Regions from separate parts of the Nissabacter sp. SGAir0207 genome, predicted to be linked through region 3. Evidence: predicted binding sites of a transcription regulator. Region 3 holds the regulator's gene; each other region holds the start of a gene.

Region 1 (7,925 bases), 420 kb from region 3:
ACCCGCCAATCGCACAAGGCCGAGATCTATCTCGATTATCTGGAGAAAGAGATCCGCCTCCGCGCGCCGCTGTTTGCCGGCCGGCAGGTGAGCCAGTTGCACTGGGGCGGCGGTACGCCCACCTTCCTCAGCCCACAGCAGGTTAGCCGGCTGATGGCGCTGCTGCGTGAACACTTCACGTTCCTGCCGGAGGTGGAGCAGTCGCTGGAGGTAGACCCGCGCGAAATCGAGCTGGAGATGCTGGACCACTTGCGTGCCGAGGGGTTTAACCGCCTCAGCATGGGCGTGCAGGACTTCAACAAAGAGGTACAGCGGCTGGTCAACCGTGAACAGGATGAGGCGTTTATCTTTGCGCTGGTGGAACGGGCGCGGGCGCTGGGCTTCCGCTCCACCAACATCGACCTGATTTACGGCCTGCCGAAGCAGACGCCGGAGAGCTTTGCCCACACCCTGCACCGGGTGGCGGAACTCGGCCCCGATCGTCTCAGCGTCTTTAACTATGCGCACCTGCCCACGCTGTTCGCCGCCCAGCGCAAAATCAAGGAGGCGGATCTGCCGACACCGGCGCAGCGGCTGGCCATCCTGCAACAGAGCATCGCCACCCTGACCGGCGCGGGCTACCAGTTCATCGGCATGGACCACTTTGCCCAGCCAGATGATGAGCTGGCAATCGCCCAGCGCGAGGGGCGGCTGCACCGCAATTTCCAGGGCTACACCACCCAGGGCGACGCCGATCTGCTGGGGCTGGGCGTCTCGGCCATCAGTATGCTCGGTGACAGCTACGCGCAGAATGAGAAGACGCTGAAGGCCTACTACGCGCGGCTGGATGCCGGGGAGGACGCGCTGTGGCGTGGGCTGGCGCTAACGCAAGATGATTGCCTGCGACGCGACCTGATCCGCACGCTGATCTGCCACTTCCGGCTGGAGATGCCCGCGCTGGAGCACCAGTACGGCATCCGCTTCCGTGACTATTTCGCGGAGGATCTGGCGCTGCTGGCCCCGCTGGCGGCGGATGGGCTGGTGGAGGTGACGGACGCGGCGATCCGCGTGACGCCGCGCGGGCGCTTGCTGATCCGCAACGTCTGCATGTGCTTTGACCCCTACCTGCGCCAGCAGGCGCGACAGAGCCAGTTCTCACGGGTGATTTGAGGATAGAAAAACAGCCGCATCAGCGGCTGTTTTTTCAATGAAAGAGGCTCATCAGCGCATAACAGAGCACCGCCGCCGCGACCGTTTGCGGGGAGTGGCTGACGGTTGCCGATGTCACTTCAGCGCCTTGCGACAGAAACATCCACACTGCATGAGTCATCGTCTATCTCCCGGTTTAGCGCCTAAATCTTAATACGCCGCACCGGGAAGTAAAGGACAAAAATCGCACAATGTGAGCCGTTGGCGTGCTACTCCATGCCCAGCTCTTTCAGCTTGCGCGTCAGGGTGTTGCGTCCCCAGCCGAGCAGGCGGGCCGCTTCCTGCTTGTGCCCTTGGGTATGGCGCAGGGCGGTGGTCAGCAGGGTGCGTTCCATCTCCGGTTGCGCCTCAGAGAGCAGGTTCTGGTGGCCGGAACGCAGCGCGCGGTCGGCCCACTGCGCCAGCAGCGTCGCCCAGCTATCCGGCAGCGACGGCCCGCCGCTCTCCGGCGCGCTGGTTTCAAACAGTTCGCCCGGCAAGTCCTGAATCAGCACCTCCTGCCCGGCGGCCATCACTGTCAGCCAGCGGCAGGTATTCTCCAGCTGGCGCACGTTGCCCGGCCACGGCAGGCGGGTCAGCGCCGCCTCGGTTTCCGGGTGGAGGTTTTTCGCCTCCACGCCCAGCTCCTTGGCCGCGTCTTGCAGGAAGTAGCGCGCCAGCCGTGGAATGTCCTCGCGGCGCTCGCGCAGCGGCGGTAGATGGACGCGGATGACGTTCAGGCGGTGGAACAGGTCATCACGGAACTTGCCCTCCTGCACGCGCAGCTCCAGGTTCTGGTGGGTGGCGGCGATGATGCGCACATCCACCTTGACCGGCGCATAGCCGCCGACCCGGTAAAATTGGCCATCTGCCAGCACGCGCAGCAAGCGGGTCTGCACATCCAGCGGCATATCGCCAATCTCATCGAGGAACAGGGTGCCGCCGTCCGCCTGTTCGAACCGCCCCTGGCGGATCTGGTTGGCACCGGTAAATGCCCCCTTCTCATGGCCAAACAGCTCGGACTCAATCAGATCCTTCGGGATGGCAGCCATGTTCAGCGCGATAAAGGGCGCCTTGGCGCGCGGGCTGTGGCGGTGCAGCGCATGGGCCACCAGCTCTTTGCCGGTGCCGGACTCCCCGTTGATCAGCACGCTGATCGAGGAGCGCGACAGCCGTCCAATAATGCGGAAGACATCCTGCATCGCCGGCGCTTCGCCGATGATGTCGGCGGTCGGGCCGCTGGCCGGCTGGCTGCGCGGCGGTTGCTGCTGCTCCTGGTAGTGGCTGATGGCGCGCTCTACCAGCGCCACCGCCTCGTCGATGTCAAAGGGCTTGGGCAGGTAATCAAATGCCCCCTGCTGGTAGGCGCTGACCGCCGCGTCCAGATCAGAGTGGGCGGTCATGATAATCACCGGCAGCATCGGGTGGCGCTGTTTAATCTGCTTCAGCAGCGCCAGCCCATCCATTCCCGGCATCCGAATATCTGACAGCAACACGTCAGGGGTTTGAGTGGCAATAGCATCCAGCACTTCACTGCCACTCTCAAAGGTGGAGCAGCTCAGGCCCGCCCCGGTGAGTGCGCGTTCCAGCACCCAGCGGATGGAGCTATCATCATCGACGATCCAGACTATCCCTCGTTGCATAGCAAACCTCACTGGCGAATAGGCAGGTAAACCGAAAATTCGGTATGGCCCGGCCAACTGTTAAATTCAATTTTCCCTGAATTCTGATCGATCAGATTCCGTGCAATGGACAGGCCCAGACCTGTCCCTCCTTCCCGGCCACTCACCATGGGATAGAACAACGTATCCTGCAACAGTGAGGGCACGCCCGGCCCGTCATCCTCAATATCGATCCGCGCGGCCAGACGATAACGTACGCCGTGCAGCGTGATCTGGAAGGCGGTGCGGGTTCTGATGGTAATGGTGCCACCCTGTTCACCCAGCGCCTGCAAGGCATTGCGGGTGATGTTCAGCAGCACCTGTTCAATCTGATCCGGATCGTGCGCCAGTTCCGGCAGGCTCGGGTCATAATCCTTGACCAGCGTGACATTCGCGGGCTTCTCCAGCGACACCAATTGGCAGACCCGTTCGGCCACCTGATGGATGCTCTGGGTAATGTGCTGCCCGGGCCGCTGAGGCCCCAGCAGGCGGTCCACCAGATTGCGCAGGCGGTCGGCCTGCTCAATGATCACCTTGGTGTACTCATTCAGCATCGGGTCGGGCAGCGCCTTTGACAGGAGCTGTGCCGCGCCGCGCAAACCGCCGAGGGGGTTTTTAATCTCATGGGCCAGCCCGCGCACCAGATCGCGCGCGGCGACCTGTTGGGCGTGCTGCAACTGCTCCTGGCTCAGGCGGCGGAGGTTATCCATCGGGGCCAGTTCCAGCAGAATAAATCCTTCCGGCAACGCTTGTGCGGTCAGGGAGAAGATGTGCGCGCGCCCATCCACCACCAGTGTCACTTCGTTGTCGGTAAAACCTTGCCCGGCATTGAGGCTCTCGCGCATCAGTCCGATGTTCAGCGAAAAGTAGCCCAGCAATTCGGGGAGGGGAGTGCCAAACAGCTTGCGCGAGCTTTGCGCCAGCAATTGCTGCGCGGCCGGGTTGGCATAGTGAACGGCGAGCTCCTCGTCCAGCAGCAGGATGCTGTTGATCAGGGAGTTCAGGATCTGCCCAGCATCGGGCAGCTTGCCAGTTGCCATAAAGCAGTCTCCTGCACCAGAGTGGTGCGAATTATCTGTCCTGGCGGTAATTATTACCGATTAGCGGAATATTGCAGGCAAGAGCGTGGAGAAAAAAGCCCATCCGAAGATGGGCTGAAAGTTTCCACGGCAACAAAAAATCGTCTGACCTGGGCGATTACACGCTGTAGTAGAGTTCGAACTCAACCGGGTGCGGCGTCATGCGCACGCGGTCCATCTCTTCTTTGCGCAGCGCGATGTAGGCATCGATGGAGTCATCGGTGAATACGCCGCCACGGGTCAGGAACTCGCGGTCTGCATCCAGGCAGGCCAGCGCTTCTTCCAGGGAACCGGCCACTTTTGGAATTTCTGCTTCTTCTTCCGGCGGCAGGTCATAGAGGTTTTTGTCCATCGCATCGCCCGGGTGGATCTTGTTGATGACGCCATCAAGGCCAGCCATCAGCAGGGCAGCGAACGCCAGGTACGGGTTGGCAGCCGGATCCGGGAAGCGGGCTTCAATGCGGCGCGCTTTCGGGCTTGCCACCACCGGGATACGGATGGAGGCGGAACGGTTACGGGCGGAGTACGCCAGCATGACCGGTGCTTCATAACCCGGGACCAGACGCTTGTAGGAGTTGGTGGTCGGGTTGGCGTAGGCGTTGATCGCTTTCGCGTGTTTGATGATGCCGCCGATGTAGAACAGCGCCATTTCAGACAGGCCGCCGTACTTGTCGCCCGCAAACAGGTTGTTGCCATTTTTGGACAGCGACATGTGGCAGTGCATACCAGAGCCGTTGTCACCGAACATCGGTTTCGGCATGAAGGTCGCGGTCTTGCCGAATGCGTGGGCCACGTTGTGTACCACGTATTTGTAGATCTGGATCTCGTCCGCTTTCTTGGTCATGGTGTTGAAGCGGGTTGCCACTTCGTTCTGACCAGCGGTCGCCACTTCGTGGTGGTGCGCTTCAACCACCAGGCCCATCTCTTCCATGGTCAGACACATGGTGGAGCGCAGGTCTTGGGAGGAGTCAACCGGCGGAACCGGGAAGTAGCCGCCTTTCACGGCCGGACGGTGGCCTTTGTTGCCGCCTTCGTATTTGGTGGAGGAGTTCCAGGCGCCTTCGATGTCATCGATGGCCACGTGGGAACCGGCGATGCTGCTGCCGAAACGCACGTCGTCAAACAGGAAGAACTCCGGCTCTGGCCCGAACAGCACGGTGTCGGCGATGCCAGAGGAGCGCAGGAACTCTTCGGCGCGCTTGGCGATGGAACGCGGGTCGCGGTCATAGCCCTGCATGGTGCCCGGCTCAAGAATGTCGCAGCGAATAATCAGGGTTGACTCTTCGTAGAACGGGTCAAGCACCGCGGTGCTGGCATCCGGCATCAGCACCATGTCGGATTCGTTGATGCCTTTCCAGCCGCCGATGGAAGAACCATCAAACATTTTGCCTTCTTCGAAGAAGTCAGCGTTTACCTGGTGGGCTGGAATAGTGACGTGCTGCTCTTTACCTTTGGTATCAGTGAAACGCAGGTCAACGAATTTCACTTCATGCTCATTCAGCATCGTCAAAACATGTTCAGCGGACATACTAGTTTCTCCCGGATTTTTTTGTCGTCGTGGAACGAATTCCCGTTGCAGAGTAGCGGCTCGCCTTTTGCCAGGCGTTTCACCCTGATTCGCTTTTCGCTCTGTGTAGATATAAGCGAGAAGTGTGCCAACTTTTCGAAGCGCTGATTTATCCCTCTTTTCGTGCCTTTACTCCCCCACCAGTATGCACCAGCATGGGATTTTTGCACCAAAAAGGTGCGTACGGGCGAAAAGTGTGCGCTGTTTTGGTGCGCAAAAGGGCGAATTTGTAAACATTGCACCGTGAAAGGGATCACAAACTAACCGGAGTCATGTTGTTTTACGTTGTGCGATGTGATCTTGTTTAGAACCTCGATTAATACGTGTACAATAGCGCGCTATTTCTAATGCCTGAGGCAAAGCTGTGATCGAAAATTTGCGTAACATCGCCATTATTGCGCACGTTGACCATGGGAAGACCACCCTGGTTGATAAGTTGCTGCAACAGTCCGGTACCTTCGACGAACGTACTGAAGCAACCGAGCGTGTAATGGACTCCAACGATTTGGAGAAAGAGCGTGGGATTACCATCCTCGCAAAAAACACCGCCATTAACTGGAACGACTACCGCATCAACATCGTGGATACCCCAGGGCACGCCGACTTCGGCGGCGAGGTAGAGCGTGTGATGTCCATGGTAGACTCGGTGCTGCTGGTTGTTGACGCAATGGATGGCCCGATGCCGCAGACCCGTTTCGTGACCAAGAAGGCTTTCGCCAACGGTCTGAAACCTATCGTGGTCATCAACAAAGTTGACCGCCCGGGCGCGCGTCCGGACTGGGTTGTCGATCAGGTGTTCGACCTGTTCGTTAACCTGGATGCGACTGACGAGCAGCTCGACTTCCCGGTGATCTATGCTTCTGCGCTGCAGGGCATCGCGGGCACCGACCACAATGACATGGCGGAAGACATGACCCCGCTATATCAGGCGATCGTTGACCACGTTTCTGCACCGAACGTTGACCTCGACGGCCCGCTGCAGATGCAGATCTCCCAGCTGGACTACAACAACTACCTGGGCGTAATCGGCATCGGCCGCATCAAGCGCGGTAAAGTGAAGCCGAACCAGCAGGTTACGGTTATCGACAGCGAAGGCAAAACCCGTAACGGTAAAGTCGGTAAAGTACTGGGCCACCTGGGCCTGGAGCGTATCGACACCCAACTGGCTGAAGCTGGCGACATCGTTGCTATCACCGGCCTGGGCGAGCTGAACATCTCCGACACTATCTGCGACCCGCAGAGCGTGGAAGCGCTGCCAGCGCTGAGCGTGGATGAGCCGACCGTGACCATGTACTTCAACGTCAACACCTCGCCGTTCTGCGGTAAAGAAGGTAAGTACGTCACTTCCCGTCAGATCCTTGAGCGTCTGAACAAAGAGCTGGTGCACAACGTGGCACTGCGCGTGGAAGAGACCGAAGACGCTGACGCGTTCCGCGTTTCCGGCCGTGGCGAACTGCACCTGTCGGTGCTGATCGAAAACATGCGTCGTGAAGGCTTCGAGATGGCCGTATCCCGTCCGAAGGTTATCTACCGCAAAATCGACGGCCGCACGCAAGAGCCGTTCGAGAACGTGACGCTGGACATCGAAGAGCAGCATCAGGGTTCTGTGATGCAGGCGATGGGTGAGCGTAAGGGCGACGTCAAGGACATGATCCCTGACGGCAAGGGCCGTATCCGTCTGGATTACCTGATCCCGGCACGTGGCCTGATCGGCTTCCGTACCGAGTTCATGACCATGACCTCTGGTACTGGTCTGCTCTACTCCACCTTCAGCCACTACGACGACGTGCGTCCGGGTGAAATCGGCCAGCGCCAGAACGGCGTGCTGATCTCCAACGGCCAGGGCAAGGCAGTGGCATTCGCCCTGTTCAGCCTGCAGGATCGCGGCAAGCTGTTCCTGGGCCACGGTGCGGAAGTGTATGAAGGCCAGATCATCGGTATTCACTCCCGTTCCAACGACCTGACCGTGAACTGCCTGACCGGTAAGAAACTGACCAACATGCGTGCGTCCGGTACGGACGAAGCAACGGTTCTGGTTCCGCCGATCAAGATGTCCCTGGAGCAGGCTCTGGAGTTCATCGATGACGACGAACTGGTGGAAGTGACCCCAACCTCCATCCGTATCCGTAAGCGTCACCTGACCGAGAACGACCGTAAACGTGCAAGCCGCGGCCCGAAAGAGGGTTAATCCTCCGCCGCCTCGCTGCATGAGACAAAAAGGACGCCTTAGGGCGTCCTTTTTTTATGCCCGCACTTCCCGTCTGGGATCTTTCCTGCATTTCCGTCCGCCTTTCGCCCTGTTCAGGGCTAAACTTTCCCGCTACAGTGGAAAACCGCATCGCAAAATCAGGAGTGTGCCATGTTGTATATCTTTGATTTAGGGAATGTGATTGTTGATATCGACTTCCGGCGTGTACTGGGCGTGTGGAGCAACCTGAGCGGCGTGCCGCT
Region 2 (7,925 bases), on a different contig from region 3:
GCCCGTGGCCCCAACAGCGCCTGTTGCTGCGGTCGCACCTGTGGTCAGGCCGGTATCTGCCAGACCGGTTTTACGGGACGGCACATCAACAGCCTGATGGCGATCCAGAATGCCCATCGCACGGGCGGCATCATCTTCATCGGCGCGCAAGGTAAGGATTACGCCGCCGGTATCCATCGCACGGGTGTACACGTCTGCGTAATCTTCCTCAACATCGGTGCCAAACAGGCGCTGCCAGATGCTCGGATGGCGGATAGCTTTGCCTTCGTGCTGAAGGTTTTCTCCACTGATCAAGTTGATATCATCATCAGGGAAACCGGCTTTGATAAGATTTTTACGTGCTGCTTCGGCCTGTTGAGTCGTATCAAAAAGGGTAACGATTTTTTCGTGTGCCATGATAGTTTCCTCTTTTGCTTTAGCGGATTGGTAAGACGAAGATGCCGGTTACTCATCCTCTTGCCGATCAATAGACACTTCCTGACTGCGAAGCGTAACGCTATCCTGAAACGGCTTGTGTATGGCGACTTTCTTGATATGCAGCTCCTCCTTGAGCACCAGACGGCGAATCACCTCAATCTCCTCCTCAACCACCGGGATGATGGTAACGCCATCCTCTTCGCGGATTGTCGGCATGGTATCCACGCGCTCCCCTTTCGGGACACGTTGTACCTCGACCTGCTCATGGCGCAGCATCTCATTGATCGGATGCTCATGATGCACGGTCTTGCGGGTCACGGTGACCCGGCCACTGACAACCTGCTGTTTGGTGACGTCCAGCTTCTCCTGGGCAAGGGGAATGGAGGCTTCCTCAACGAGACGGCTCTCCGCTTTCTTCTCCTCGTGAGCCTGCTTGTGTCGCCTGGTCATCATTAACTCCCCTGTCCTGTTGGTTGAAGGCCGGCCTGGCTTCCAGCCTGTCACTAAATGCTTGTGCAGTTACGCACTTTTCTCTTTCTAAAATGATGAAAAAAGAATTAAAAATGCACTTATGACATAAAGCCAGATTAATATCTTGCCTACACAAGAATTAACTGTAGTACAGGATCTGTGTCACAACAGGAAAAAAAGGCGGGTACACCGGTTTTAGGGCAATTCCGAATCCGGGGAAAAACGGCAGCAGGCGAAAAAATCCCTATAAATGAGGGCACTGTCAGCCTTGGCGGAATCGGTTGAGGCAGGTGGCACGTCAAAGGTGAAAAAGGTGGTTACATTATCGGCGCAGAAATTGACGTTATATTTACAATGATTGAACAGCCTTTCCCTTTTATCTCACCCCGGTAGCAAAACGCACCAAAATAAAGCGATTTTTTTACCTGCTTCAAGCTTTTGTTTTTATTCAGTGCACAATTTTGCAGCACTCGGCTAGGCTGTGGTGGCGTGACATCACGGCAGGACTGCGACGGACGCAGTCATCTTCTCCTGCATCCAGGACTCTCCCCTCTGCTTCCAGCCCCATCCTGCTGCCCTGCATGGCGGCAATGTGATGCCCGGCTCACGAGGTGGCGGGCTTTTTGCTTACTCACCGTTGCGCTTCACCGCAATCTCGCAACGCACGCGTTATGGCATTAGTACGTTTCCGCGCCGCACTCCGGCGTTCCGCTTTTTTCAGAGCTAAGGAATTCAACAATGTCCCATACCCTAAAAAAACTCTCCCTGGTGATGATGGTCTCTGCCGCAGTTAGCGCATTCCCTGCCCATGCCGATATTGTCATCGGCGTCGCTGGCCCCTTCTCCGGGCCAAACGCCACCTATGGCGCGCAATACTGGAAAGGTGCCTCGCAGGCGGCGGCAGACATCAATGCCGCCGGCGGCATCAAAGGCGAGAAGATCACGCTAGTGCAGGGTGATGATGCCTGCGAACCGAAGCAAGCCGTGGCGGTCGCCAACCGGTTGGTGGATCAATCCCATGTCGCGGCAGTGGTGGGCCACTTCTGCTCCTCCTCCACCATGCCCGCCTCCGAGGTCTATGACGAGGCTGGCATCATCAGCATTACCCCCGGTTCCACCAACCCGCAGATCACCGAACGCGGCATGACCGGCATGTTCCGCATGTGCGGGCGCGATGACCAGCAGGGCGCGATTGCCGCCAACTATATTCTCGATACCCTGAAGGCGAAGCGGGTGGCGGTGATCCATGACAAAGACACCTATGGGCAGGGGCTGGCGGATGCCACCCGCGCGGTGCTGGACAAGCGCGGCGTCAAGGCGGTGATGTATGAGGGGCTGTCGCGTGGCGAGAAGGACTTCAATGCGCTGGTAACCAAGATGGGTGCGCTGAAGCCCGACGTGGTCTACTTTGGCGGCTGCCACCCCGAGGCTGGCCCGCTGGTGCGCCAGATGCGTGAACAGGGCGTGGAGGCGAAGTTCTTCTCCGGTGACTGCGTGGTGACGGAGGAGATGGTCACCGCCGCCGGCGGCCCACAATTTACCAACGGCGTGCTGATGACCTTCGGCAACGACCCACGCACCCTGCCCGAAGGCAAGGCGGTGATCGACAAATTCCGCGCCAGCGGTTTTGAGCCGGAGGGCTACACCCTCTATGCCTACGCCTCCGTACAGGCGATCGCCGCCGCGTTTAATGCGGTTGGCAGTGAGGACAGCGCCAAGGCCGCCGAGTGGCTGAAGGCCAACAGCGTTGACACAGTGATGGGCAAAAAAGCCTGGGATGGCAAGGGTGACCTCAAAGTGTCGGATTACGTGGTCTACCAGTGGGATGACAAGGGCCACTATCACCAGCTCTGATGCGCCACGCCCCGGCAAGCAGCCGGGGCCTCCCCCCTCCCAAGGCCGCGTCGTGCGGCCTGCCTGAACTGGCGGACTGATCCCTATGGATGCTCTCTTTGTACAACAGTTGCTAAATGGCCTGACGCTCGGTGCGGTGTATGGCCTGATCGCCATCGGCTACACCATGGTTTACGGCATCATCGGCATGATCAACTTTGCCCACGGCGAGGTCTATATGATCTCCGCCTACCTGTGCGCCATCGCGCTGGCGTTGCTCAGCTCTTTCGGCCTGCACTCCTTCCCGCTGCTGATGCTCGGCACGCTGGTCTTCACGCTGGGGGTGACCGCCGTCTATGGCTGGGTGATTGAACGCATCGCCTACCGGCCACTGCGCAACTCCACCCGGCTGGCACCGCTTATCTCGGCGATCGGCATGTCACTGATCCTGCAAAACTACGCCCAGCTCAGTCAGGGGCCGAACCAACAGGGTATCCCGACCCTGCTGAGCGGCGTGTTCCGCCTGCAACTGGGGGATGGCGTGGTGCAGCTCACCTACACCAAGGTGTTTATTCTGGTCGCCTCGCTGGCCGGAATGGCGATCTTGACCTGGGTGATCCGCTATACCCGGCTGGGGCGCATCTGCCGCGCCACCCAGCAGGATCGCAAAATGGCCTCGATTCTGGGCATCAACACTGACCGCGTCATCTCGCTGGTGTTTGTGATTGGCGCGGCGATGGCCGGTCTGGCTGGCGTGCTGATCACCCTCAACTACGGCACCTTTGATTTCTATGCCGGCTTCATCATCGGCATCAAGGCCTTTACCGCGGCGGTGCTGGGCGGCATTGGCTCACTGCCGGGCGCGATGCTGGGCGGGTTGCTGCTTGGCGTGTCAGAGGCGCAGTTCGCCGGGCTGGTCAACTCCGACTACAAGGATGTCTTCTCCTTCTCGCTGTTGGTGGTGATTTTGATCTTCCGTCCGCAGGGTTTGCTGGGACGGCCGCTGGTCGCCAAGGTGTAAGGAGCCGCCATGACACAGAATCAACGCGCCGAAGGCGTGGACATCAAACAGAGTGTGCTGGACGCGGTGGTCGCCGGGCTGATTGCGCTGGTGGTATTCGGCCCGGTGGTGGGCGTGGTGCTGGATGGCTATAGCTACCACACCGAGCCACGGCGGGTGGCACTGATTGTGGCCGTGGTGGCGCTGGGCCGCCTGCTGCTCAGCCTGCTGTTGCAGACCCGCCGTGGTGGGCGTTTCCTCACCAAGTTTGAGGGCGAGGGCGACGGGGTCTATGTGCGGCAGGTGGGTTACCGCTCGCGGCTGCGCTGGGTTATCCCGCTGCTGGTGCTTCTGGCGGCGCTGTTCCCGTTCGTCGCCACCAAATACTTGCTGACGGTGGCGATACTGGGGCTGATCTATGTGCTGCTGGGGCTGGGGCTGAATATCGTGGTGGGGCTGGCTGGCCTGCTTGATCTGGGTTACGTCGCCTTCTATGCGATTGGCGCATATGGGCTGGCGCTCGGCTACCAGCACCTTGGGCTGGGCTTCTGGTCAATGCTGCCGCTCGGCGCGCTGATGGCCGCCGCCGCCGGGGCGCTGCTCGGCTTCCCGGTATTGCGGATGCACGGCGACTATCTGGCGATTGTCACCCTGGGCTTTGGGGAGATTATCCGGCTGGTGCTGAACAACTGGCTGGCGGTGACCGGCGGGCCGAATGGCATCTCGGTGCCCTCCCCGACCTTCCTTGGCCTGGAATTTGGCCGCCGCGCGCGCGAGGGCGGCACGCCAATCCATGAGTTCCTCAACATCAGCTACAACCCCAACCTGAAGTTTATCTTTATCTACGCCGTGCTCTGTCTGGTGGTGCTGCTGGTGCTCTATATCAAGCACCGGCTGACGCGGATGCCAATTGGCCGCGCGTGGGAGGCGCTGCGCGAGGATGAGATCGCCTGCCGCTCGCTGGGGCTGAACCATGTGCTGGTCAAGCTCTCCGCCTTTATGCTCGGTGCCTCCACCGCTGGCATCGCCGGGGTGTTCTTCGCCAGCTATCAGGGCTTCGTCAATCCCACCTCCTTCACTTTTTTTGAGTCGGCGCTGATCCTGGCGATTGTGGTGCTCGGCGGAATGGGTTCGACCCTTGGGGTGGTGCTGGCGGCCTTTGTGCTGACAGTGGCACCGGAACTGCTGCGCAGCTTCGCGGAGTACCGCGTGCTGCTGTTTGGCGTATTGATGGTGATGATGATGATGTGGCGGCCGCGCGGGCTGGTGCGCACCAGCCGCAGCGGCTATGCCATCCGCAAGGGGGTGGCGCCATGAGTGACGCCATTTTGCAGGTCGAGCGGCTGATGATGCACTTTGGCGGCATCCGCGCGCTGAATGACGTCAGCCTCGAGGTGGGACGCGGCTCCATCACCGCACTGATTGGGCCGAACGGCGCGGGCAAGACCACGGTGTTCAACTGCCTGACCGGCTTCTACCGCGCCACCGGCGGCGCGATCCGGCTGCATACCCACGCCCGCACCACGGACGTGATCCAAGTGCTCGGGGCGAAACTGCACCCGGCCGACCTGCTGCACCCGCGCAGCTCGGGAAACGCATCTGGTACAAAATGTTTGGCGGCACCCATCTGGTGAACCGCGCCGGGCTGGCGCGCACCTTCCAGAATATCCGCCTGTTTCGGGAGCTGTCAGTGGTGGAGAACCTGCTGGTGGCGCAGCACATGCGCGTCAACCGCAACCTGCTGGCCGGGGTATTCAATACGCCCGGCTACCGGCGGGCCGAGAGCCGGGCGATCGATCAGGCGTTCTACTGGCTGGAGGTGGTGGATCTGGTGGAGTGCGCCAACCGGCTGGCCGGCACCCTCTCCTACGGCCAGCAACGGCGGCTGGAGATTGCCCGCGCCATGTGCACCCTGCCGGAGATCCTCTGTCTGGATGAGCCGGCCGCTGGCCTCAACCCGGTGGAGACGCTGGCGCTGAGCCGCATCATCCGCGCCTTGCGCGAGCGGCACGGCACCACGGTGCTGCTGATTGAGCACGACATGGGCATGGTGATGGAGATCTCTGACCGGGTCATCGTGCTGGACCACGGCAACGTGATTGCCCAAGGCACGCCGCGCGAGATCCAGCATGATGACCGGGTGATTGCCGCCTATCTGGGCGCTGACGAGGAGGATGCGGCATGACGCCGATGCTGGAGTTCCGCAATGTGGATGTGTTCTACGGGCCGATTCAGGCGTTGCAGGAGGTGTCATTGACCGTTCAGGAGGGCGAGACGGTGGCGCTGATTGGCGCGAATGGCGCGGGCAAATCGACACTGTTGATGTCGATTTTCGGCCAGCCGCGCATTGCCGGCGGGGAGATTTACTACCGGGGCGAGCCGATTAGCCGTCGCTCCACCCACTTCATCGCCAGCAACGGCATTGCGCAGGCCCCGGAGGGGCGGCGCATCTTCCCGGATATGACGGTGGAGGAGAATTTGCTGATAGGCACCATCCCCATCGGCAACCGCCATATGAAAGAGGATTTGGCGCGCATGTATGGGCTGTTCCCGCGGCTGGAGGAGCGCCGTGCCCAGCGGGCGATGACGCTCTCCGGCGGTGAGCAGCAGATGCTGGCGATTGCGCGGGCGCTGATGGGCCGCCCGCGCCTGCTGCTGCTCGACGAGCCGAGCCTTGGGCTGGCACCGATTGTGGTACGCCAGATCTTCAGCATCCTGCGGGAACTGACGCAGGGCGGCATGACGCTGTTTCTGGTGGAGCAGAACGCCAACCATGCGCTGAAGCTCTCTGACCGTGGCTACGTGATGGCCAATGGCCGCATCCGGCTGACCGGCAGCGGCTCGGAGCTATTGCAGAATGAGGAGGTGCGGAAAGCTTACCTCGGCGGCGGCTGATTAGGCTGGCCGGTGGCGGTAGAGCACCACCGGCTTGTCGTGGTAGCGGTCATAGCCCTGCTGCTCAAAGCCCATTTTCAGCGCCAGCCGGTGTGAGGCGGTGTTGTCCGGGTTAATCATGCACCAGATGGGGCGCGTCAGGTTGCTGGCTGCCCAGGCCAGCGCCGCCGCGACCGCCTCGGTGGCGTAGCCTTTGCCGTGGAACGCGGGCAGGAACGTCCAACCCATCTCCGCCATGTTACTGACATCGGTTTCCAGCGACCGCTGGTAATCTGCAAAGCCGATGCAACCGAGGTACTCCCCGCTCTCCCGCGACTCCACCGCCCAGTAGCCAAACCCCAGCAACTGCCAATGCCCGGCATGGCGCAACAGGCGTGACCAGCTCTCCTCCCTGCCACTGGGCGCGCCGCCAATATAGCGGGTGACCTGCGCATCACCCCACAGCCGCGTCAGCGCTGGCATATCTTCCAGCGTGTGGCCGCGCAAAATCAGCCTGTCAGTTGTGATGACCGGAACACTGCTTTCCATGTGAACTCCTATTATTCTATTGCTAAGTATGTTGGAACTAAATATTTGCATAGTGATAATTTGCGCTGGCGGCATCACGTCGCCTGGCAGTTTCATCGTTGCATAGCCGCAATGGCGTTACAATTGAAACTCACATACCCCGGAGGTGCCCATGACCCAACCCACTTTGAGTTATCGCCTTGGTGACCGCACGCTTGGCCGCATCGGCTATGGCGCGATGCAACTGGCTGGCCGTGGCGTTTTTGGCCCACCCGCCGATGAGGCGCAGGCGATTCAGGTATTGCAAGACGCGGTAGAGGCCGGCGTGCGCCATATCGACACCAGTGACTTCTATGGCCCACACGTCACCAATAAGCTGATTAAAAAAGCGCTTCATCCCTATCCCGACGATCTCTGCATCGTGACTAAAATTGGCGCGCGGCGCGATGCCCGTGGCGGCTGGCTGCCAGCGCTGGGCGCGGAGGAGATAGAGCAGGCGGTAGAGGATAATTTGCGCCATCTGGGTCTGGAGGCGCTGGAAGTGGTAAACCTGCGCAGTATGTTCAACGCGAACCGCCCGGAGGAAGGCTCGCTGGAAGCCCCGCTGGAGGCGCTGATTAAATTGAAGGAGCGAGGGCTGGTTCGCCATATTGGCCTGAGCAACGTTACGGCCAAACAGATCGCCGACGCGCAACAGATGACGCCGATTGTCTGCGTGCAGAATCTCTACAATCTGGCGCAGCGGCAGGATGAGGGGCTGATCGATCCACTCAACGCGCAGGGCATCGCCTTTGTGCCCTTC
Region 3 (7,925 bases):
GACGGAGATTAACGCCGACGACGAGGAGGGGTTGGTCAACTATCTGCTCTGCTACATCAGCGCCTACTACAACTATGACCTTCAGGGCGACGCGCAGCTACGGCTGGATCTGCTGACCCACATCAAGGCGATGATCACCCGCATCAAATACCAAATAGCCATTCCCAACCCGCTGCTGGCCAACATCAAGCAGCACTACCCGATGGCCTACGACGTGACGCTGGCGGCCATCTCCAGCTGGGTGAAGTACACCCCCTACAGCCTGAGCGAGAATGAGATCGGCTTTTTGGTGCTGCACATCGGCGTCGGGCTGGAGCGGCACTACAACATCGGTTACCAGCGCCACCCGCAGGTGCTGCTGGTGTGCGACACCGGCAACTCCACCATCCGCATGATTCAGGCGCAGGTCAGCCGCAAATACCCGCAACTGGTGATCACCCGCGTCATCTCCCTGCGCGAGTATGAGATGCTGGACGAGGTGGGGAGGATTTCATCATCTCCAACGCCCGGCTGGCGGAGCGCGGCAAGCCGGTGGTGGTAATGTCGCCCTTCCCGACGGAGTACCAGCTGGAGCAACTCGGCAAGCTGGTGCTGGTGGATCGCACCCGCCCCTACATGCTGGAGAAGTTCTTTGACGCGCAGCACTTCCTGCTGCTGGAGGAGACGCTGAGCCAGGCGGCGCTGTTCCGCCGGGTCTGCGACCAGCTGGCGCGTGAGGGGGTGGTCGAGCCAGCATTCCATGACTCGGTGGTGGAGCGCGAGGCGATTGTCTCCACGCTACTGGGCGACGGCATCGCGCTGCCGCACTCGCTGGGGCTGCAAGCCCACCGCACGGTGGTAGTGACGGTGATCTGCCCACCGGGCATCGATTGGGGGGAGGGGGAGCGAGCGCAGGTGATATTTCTGCTGGCGATCAGCAAGGCGGATTATGAGGAGGCGATCGCCATCTACGATCTGTTCGTGACCTTCGTGCGTGAGCGCTCGGTCAGCCGCCTGCTCGGCAGCCGGGACTTCCCCAGCTTCAAGGCGATCGCCATTGACTGCCTGAGCCGGAGCTAGCGCTTACTCTTCGTCAAAGCCGGAGTTGATCAGCTCAATCACCGCATTGAGCGCGTTAACCTCGTCGGGGCCGCTGGCCTCGATCTCAATGTGCTGGCCCTTTGGCGAGTCCAGCATCAGCAGCGCAATCACGCTGCTGGCCTCCGCCTCCACGCCCGCGTCGTTGCGCAGTAGCACCTCGGCGTCGAAGCTCTGCACCAGCTCAAACAACTTCATCGCCGGCCGGGCGTGCATCCCGAGCCGGTTCTTGATCTCCACCGTCTGTTTGACCGTCATGATTTGCGCTTTTCCAGGGTGCGGTGGCGGGACTGCACATTCTTCCCGCGCGAACGGAAGTAGTCGGCCAGCTGCTCCGCCACATAGACCGAGCGATGCTTGCCGCCGGTGCAGCCGATGGCGACCGTCAGGTAGCTGCGGTTGTTGGTCTCCAGCATCGGCAACCACTGCTCCAGGTAGCTGCGGGTCTGGTAGATAAAGTTATGCACTTCCGTATGGCGATCGAGGAAGGCCGCCACCGGGCGATCCAAACCGGTCATCGGCCGCAGTTTGGGGTCCCAGTGCGGGTTGGGCAGGAAGCGGACGTCAAACACATAGTCGGCGTCAATCGGGATGCCGTGCTTGAAGCCAAACGACTCGAATACCATCGTCAGCTCACGCTCGCGCTTGCCCAACAGGCGGGTGCGCAGCATCTCCGCCAGCTCATGCACCGACATCTCGGAGGTGTCGATCAGCAGGTCAGCGCGGGAACGCAGCGGCTCCAGCAGCTCGCTCTCCTCGTCAATCGCACTCTCCAGCGAGAGGTTGCGGCTGGAGAGCGGGTGCAGGCGGCGCGTGTCGCTGTAGCGGCGGATCAGCGTGTTGCGATCGGCGTCAAGGAACAGCAGCTGCGGCGAGAAGCTCTCCGGCAGCTGGGCCATCGCGTGCTCAAACAGCTCCGGGGTCTCCGGCATGTTGCGCACGTCGATGCTCACTGCCGCCGAGGTGTTGCGCTCCGCCAGCGCGTGCGCCAACTGCGGCAGCAGCACCACCGGCAGGTTGTCGACGCAATAAAACCCCATATCTTCCAGCGCACGCAAGGCAACGGATTTACCTGAACCGGAACGGCCGCTGACTATCATCAGCACCATGTGTCACTCCCCCTGGCAATTCACTCTTGGCGTTGTGTTACCGGCAGCAGGCTACTCGGTAATGATCTGGTACAGCTCTTCATCGCTCTGCGCGGCGCGCAGCCGACGGCAGACGCTCTTATCCGCCAGACGCTTCGCCACTTGCGACAGCGTATGGAGGTGGGTCTTGCACTGGTCGGCAGGCACCAGCAGGGCGAACAGCAGGTCAACCGGCTGGTTGTCGATGGCGTCGAAGGCGATCGGCTGATCCAGGCGGATGAAAACGCCCACCGCGCGCAGCGTGTCCTCTTCCAGCTTGCCGTGCGGGATGGCGATGCCATTGCCGATGCCGGTACTGCCCATGCGCTCCCGGGTCAGGACGGCATCGAACACCGCCTGCGACGGCAGGTTCAGCTGTTTCGCCGCCAGTTCGCTGATGATCTCGAGGGCGCGTTTCTTGCTGGAGCAGTGGACGCCGCTTTTGGTGCACTCTGCGCTGAGCACAGAGCTTAATTGCATGATTGAGTCGTTTATCATCTCATCTTTCACTTAAGCGCTTGGGTCACGCCTGATGGCTTATCGGCCCGTCACCGCAGGGTGAAGGGCCGATGGTCAGGTGATGTAGCGCGATTGGCTACAGTGAGTCTTAGTGTTGTTTCAACTTGTCTTTATGTTTATTGAGCTGCCGTGACAGCTTATCAATCAGGCCGTCGATGGCCGCATACATATCTTCATGTTCCGAGGTGGCGTGCAACTCGCCTCCATTGACGTGCACGGTGGCTTCCGCCACCTTCTGCACTCGCTCCATGCTGAGTATCACATGAACCTGGTTGATTCGGTCGAAAAATTGCTCAAGCTTGGCAAATTTTGTACTGACGAAATCGCGCAGGGCATCAGTGACTTCAACGTGGTGGCCGGTGATGTTGAGCTGCATAATGTCTTCCTTCTCTGTTTAGGTCAAACCAGTTGTTTGCGTTGGTTCGACGGCGGGATGGACAAAGACTCTCGGTATTTTGCGACTGTGCGGCGGGCAACCATGATCCCTTGATCGGAGAGCAGGGTCGCCAGCTTGCTGTCGCTCAGAGGTTTGGCGGGATTTTCCGCCGCAATCAGCTTCTTCACCAACGCCCGGATGGCAGTCGAGGAGGCCTCCCCGCCGCTGTCCGTGCTGACGTGGCTTGAGAAGAAGTACTTCAGCTCAAAAATACCGCGCGGGCTGTGCAGGAACTTCTGCGTGGTGACGCGCGAGATGGTGGATTCATGCATGTCCACGGCCTGGGCAATGTCCGCCAGCACCATCGGTTTCATGTACTCCTCGCCATGCTCGAAAAAGGCCTGTTGCTGCGCTACGATACAGCGCGTCACCTTGAGCAGCGTCTCATTGCGGCTCTCCAGGCTCTTGATCAGCCATTTGGCCTCCTGGAGGTTGCTGCGGATGAACTGGCCATCGCTGTCGTTGCGGGCCGTGCCGCCCAGCGCCGCATATTGCTGGTTGATTTTGAGCCGGGGGATGCTGTCAGCATTCAGCTCGACCGCCCATTGCCCTTGGTGCTTGCGCACCAGCACATCGGGGATCACATACTCAGATTCGCCGGTGTTGATGGACTGGCCGGGGCGCGGATCCAGCGACTGGATCAGCAGCATCGCCCCCTTAAGTGTATCTTCTTTTAGCCGGGTCGAGCGCATCAGCGTCCGGAAATCGTGGTTGCCCAGCAGATCCAGGTGTTCGCTGACAATCAGCCGCGCCTCGGCCAGATAGGGGGTGTCAGGGATAAACTGCGAAAGCTGGATCAGCAGGCAGTCGCGCAGGTCACGCGCCGCCACGCCAATCGGGTCGAAGCGCTGCACGCGTTTCAGCACCGCCTCCACCTCCTCGAGGGTGACATTCTCGTCACCCATGCTCTCCAGGATCTCCTCGAGCGTTACCGTCAGGTAGCCGGTGTCATCCACCGCATCGACAATCGAGGTGGCGATGGCGGTATCGGTGTCGGAGAAGGGGGTGAGATCCACCTGCCACATCAGGTAGTCCTGAAGGGTCTGGGTGGTCTCGCCCTGATAGACCGGCAGCTCGTCATCGCTGTAGTCGGTGCCGGTGCCAGAAGGGGTGCCAGCGGTGTAGATCTCGTCCCAGGTGGCATCGAGCGGCAGCTCTTCCGGCATATCCTTCTGCTCCAGCGCCTCACGGGTGTCCAGCGCCTCGCTGTCGGTGGTCTCCTTGGCGTCAATCTCCTCGTGGATATCGCTCTGCTCCAGCAGGGGGTTGCTCTCTAATGCCTGTTGAATCTCCTGCTGCAGTTCTAGCGTTGAGAGCTGCAACAAGCGGATCGCCTGTTGGAGCTGGGGAGTCATGGCCAGTTGCTGGCTAAGCCTGAGTTGCAAACCTTGCTTCATAGGATGATCTGGTTTCCCTTACTGGTAACAACGCAAAAGTGGATCAGAGACGGAACTCTTCACCCAGATAGACGCGTTTCACCTGCTCATCGGCCAGAATATCGCTTGGGGAGCCGTGGGCGATCAGTCGCCCCTGGCTGACGATATAGGCGCGTTCGCAGACGTCGAGGGTCTCGCGCACGTTGTGGTCAGTAATCAACACGCCGAGCCCGCTGTCGCGCAGGTGCTCAATGATTTTTTTTATGTCAATTACGGAGATGGGGTCCACCCCCGCAAAGGGTTCATCCAGAAGGATAAACTTCGGGTTGGCCGCCAGCGCGCGGGCGATCTCCACCCGGCGGCGCTCACCGCCTGACAGCGCCTGCCCAAGGCTGTCACGCAGGTGGGTGATGTGGAACTCCTCCATCAGCTCTTCGGCGCGGTCACGGCGCTGTTCGCTGGTGAGGTCTTCACGAATCTGCAACACCGCCATCAGGTTGTCATAGACGCTGAGCCGGCGGAAGATCGAGGCCTCCTGCGGCAGGTAGCCGATGCCGCGGCGCGCGCGCGCGTGCAGCGGCAGCAGGCTGATGTCCTCGTCATCAATCACGATGCGGCCAGCGTCACGTGGCACAATCCCCACCACCATGTAGAAGGTGGTGGTCTTGCCCGCGCCGTTCGGGCCGAGCAGGCCGACGATCTCGCCGGAGTGCACCTTCAGGCTGACGTCCTCCACCACTCTACGGTTTTTGTACGCCTTGGCGAGGTTTTCTGCAATTAGGGTAGCCATAAGTGATCAGTTACTCTTCTTCTGTCCGCTGGACGGGGTGCCTTTGTCCTGCAATTGGGTCGGGATTAACACAGTGGTAACACGTTTGCCTTCGTTACTGAAAGCTTCCATCTGCTGTTTTTGCACCAGATAGGTGATGCGGTCGCCCTTCACATTGCTGTCGAGCTGCTCCAGATAGGCGTTGCCGGTCAGGATGACATAGTCATTTCCCAGCTCATAACGCATCTTCTGCGAGTGGCCCTTCACCGGCTTGCCGTTGTCCTGCAACTGGTAGAAGGTCGCCGGGTTGCCGAAGGCCTCAATCACCTCCTTGCCCTGCTGCCCCTGCGGGCGGATCACCACCACCTTGTCGGCCTTGATCTCGATGCTGCCCTGTTTCGCCACCACGTTGCCGGTGAAGGTCACGGTGTTGCCCTCCATGTCCAGCGCCTGCTGGGCGGAGTCGATGTGGATCGGCTGGCTGGTGTCATCTTTCAGCGCCAGGGCCGGCACGCTCACAGCCAGAAGCGAACTGGCAACCAGCAGGTTACGGAGCGGGGTTTGAAGTCTGGATTTCATAGTAGGTGTTTACCTTTTCGATCAGCTGTGCTGTTTTGGTCCGCAAATTGCCGCGCATTTTCATGCCCTTGGAGGTGAAAGCGGCTCCGTAGAGGGTCACTTCATCATCCGAGGTGACATCCTGGCTCACCAGGTTGACCTGGGCGTTGTCCGTTTTGATCCGCTGTAACTGCGAGGTCGCGGTCAGGCTGTTGACCTCAACATGCCCATAGAGATAGAGCATCCGATCCTTGGTCAGCTTGGCGCGATCGGCGCGCACCGACCAGGTCGGGACGGTATTGGCGTCATAGAGCGTCATCACCGGGTTGGTGAACCAGCTCAGCTCCTCCGCCGTGTAATATTTGACGTCATCGGCCACCAGCTTGTAGTTCAGCTTGCCGGTCGGGTCGTAGACCACGGTAACGGTGTGCTGGCTCTGGTAGGTCGGGTCCTGGGTGTTGATGGCCGCCGTCGGTGCCGCCTCATCCTCATCGGCCAGGTTCCAGCCAATCAGTACCAGCGCGGCCAGCGCCAGCAGCAGGGTAATCAGAAACTTTGCTCTGCTCATATTGAAAGCCCGACGGCGTCCTCCAGCTTCCCTTGCGCCAGCAGGATCAGGTCACACACCTCGCGCACCGCGCCCTTGCCCCCGCTGATGCGGGTGGTGTAGTGGGCGCGCGGCGTCAGCATCGGGTGGGCATCCGCCACCGCCACCGCCAGGCCGCACTCGGCCATCACCGGCCAGTCAATCAGGTCATCGCCGACGTAGGCCACCTGCTCCGGGCGCAGCGCCAGCGTGGTGAGCAGCTCGCGGAAGGCAATCAGCTTGTTGGACTGCCCTTGGTAAAGGTAGCGGATGCCGAGGGTCGCGGCGCGATCCTCCAGCAGCTTGGCGGAGCGGCCGGTAATGATGGCCACCTCCACGTCAGAGGTGAGCAGGCAGCGGATGCCGTAGCCGTCGCGCACGTTGAACGCTTTCAGCTCCTCGCCCTGATTGCCCATATAGACCAGGCCGTCGGACATGACGCCATCCACATCACAGATCAGCAGGCGAATCTGCCGCGCGCGGGCCAGCACCTCGGCGCTGACCGGGCCGTAACAGGTATTCACAGTTGCTGCGTTATCACTCATTGAGCCTTTCCTTCATTAAACTACGCCAGCGCGCAGCATGTCATGCATATGTACCACACCGAGCAACTGGTCGCCATCGGCAACCATCAGGGCGGTAATGTGCCGGGATTGCATGGTATTCAGGGCCTCCACCGCCAGGGTGCCGGGGCGCACCCGCAGGCCGCCGGGCGTCATCACCTCTTCGATGCGCGCCCGGTTGAAGTCGATGCCCATATCAATAATGCGGCGCAGGTCGCCATCGGTGAAGATGCCCTCGATCTTCATCAAGTCATCACAGATCACGGTCATGCCGAGGTTTTTGCGCGTGATCTCCAGCAGCGCGTCGCGCAGCGTGGCGTCACGGCTGACGTGGGGGATCTCATTGCCACTGTGCATGATATCACTGACGCGCAGCAGCAGCTTGCGGCCCAGTGCGCCGCCGGGGTGGGAGAGGGCGAAATCCTCGGCGGTGAAGCCGCGCGCCTCCAGCAGCGCCACCGCCATCGCGTCGCCCATCACCAGTGCGGCGGTGGTGCTGGAGGTGGGTGCCAGCCCGAGCGGGCACGCCTCCTGCGGCACCTGTACGCAGATGTGGATGTCCGCCGCGCGGCCCATGGCGCTCTCCGGGTTGCCGGTCAGGCAGATGAGCGGCACGTGCAGGCGCTTGAGCACCGGCACCAGCGCCAGAATCTCGCTGGACTCGCCGGAGTTGGAGAGGGCGATCACCACGTCATGCCGGCTGACCATGCCCAGATCGCCGTGGCTCGCCTCCGCCGGGTGGACGAAGAAGGCCGGCGTGCCGGTGCTGGCGAAGGTCGCCGCCATCTTGCGGCCAATGTGGCCGGACTTGCCCATCCCCATCACCACCACCTTGCCACTACAGGAGAAGATCCGTTCACAGGCGCGGGTAAAGTCGTCATTGATATATTGATCGAGCTGGGCCAGCCCCTCCC

Evidence for each region. Region 3 encodes sigma-54, which starts transcription at its own class of promoters, with help from an activator protein. Its sites were predicted from a motif close to GTTGGCACANNTTTCGCTNT; they were not measured.
Region 1: the regulator sigma-54 is predicted to act here: its motif matches at 5,548-5,567, upstream of glnA (glutamate--ammonia ligase).
Region 2: the regulator sigma-54 is predicted to act here: its motif matches at 1,499-1,518, upstream of C1N62_RS20350 (branched-chain amino acid ABC transporter substrate-binding protein).

The regions. Positions count from the first base shown of each region.
Region 1 is NZ_CP028035.1:3,857,423-3,865,347, reverse strand. It holds gene hemN (oxygen-independent coproporphyrinogen III oxidase) at 1-1,149, shown strand, start outside; gene C1N62_RS17375 (YshB family small membrane protein) at 1,184-1,291, opposite strand; gene glnG (nitrogen regulation protein NR(I)) at 1,398-2,810, opposite strand; gene glnL (nitrogen regulation protein NR(II)) at 2,819-3,868, opposite strand; gene glnA (glutamate--ammonia ligase) at 4,026-5,435, opposite strand; gene typA (ribosome-dependent GTPase TypA) at 5,839-7,662, shown strand; gene yihX (glucose-1-phosphatase) at 7,834-7,925, shown strand, end outside.
Region 2 is NZ_CP028037.1:250,967-258,891, forward strand. It holds gene C1N62_RS20340 (YsnF/AvaK domain-containing protein) at 1-396, opposite strand, end outside; gene C1N62_RS20345 (YsnF/AvaK domain-containing protein) at 445-870, opposite strand; gene C1N62_RS20350 (branched-chain amino acid ABC transporter substrate-binding protein) at 1,663-2,742, shown strand; gene C1N62_RS20355 (branched-chain amino acid ABC transporter permease LivH) at 2,828-3,742, shown strand; gene livM (high-affinity branched-chain amino acid ABC transporter permease LivM) at 3,752-5,038, shown strand; partial or broken gene C1N62_RS20365 (ATP-binding cassette domain-containing protein) at 5,035-5,906, shown strand; gene C1N62_RS20370 (ABC transporter ATP-binding protein) at 5,903-6,616, shown strand; gene C1N62_RS20375 (GNAT family N-acetyltransferase) at 6,617-7,144, opposite strand; gene C1N62_RS20380 (oxidoreductase) at 7,296-7,925, shown strand, end outside.
Region 3 is NZ_CP028035.1:3,435,984-3,443,908, reverse strand. It holds partial or broken gene C1N62_RS15490 (transcription antiterminator) at 1-1,059, shown strand, start outside; gene npr (PTS phosphocarrier protein NPr) at 1,063-1,335, opposite strand; gene rapZ (RNase adapter RapZ) at 1,332-2,186, opposite strand; gene ptsN (PTS IIA-like nitrogen regulatory protein PtsN) at 2,238-2,714, opposite strand; gene hpf (ribosome hibernation promoting factor) at 2,812-3,099, opposite strand; gene rpoN (RNA polymerase factor sigma-54) at 3,123-4,556, opposite strand; gene lptB (LPS export ABC transporter ATP-binding protein) at 4,600-5,325, opposite strand; gene lptA (lipopolysaccharide ABC transporter substrate-binding protein LptA) at 5,332-5,883, opposite strand; gene lptC (LPS export ABC transporter periplasmic protein LptC) at 5,852-6,430, opposite strand; gene kdsC (3-deoxy-manno-octulosonate-8-phosphatase KdsC) at 6,427-6,993, opposite strand; gene kdsD (arabinose-5-phosphate isomerase KdsD) at 7,009-7,925, opposite strand, start outside.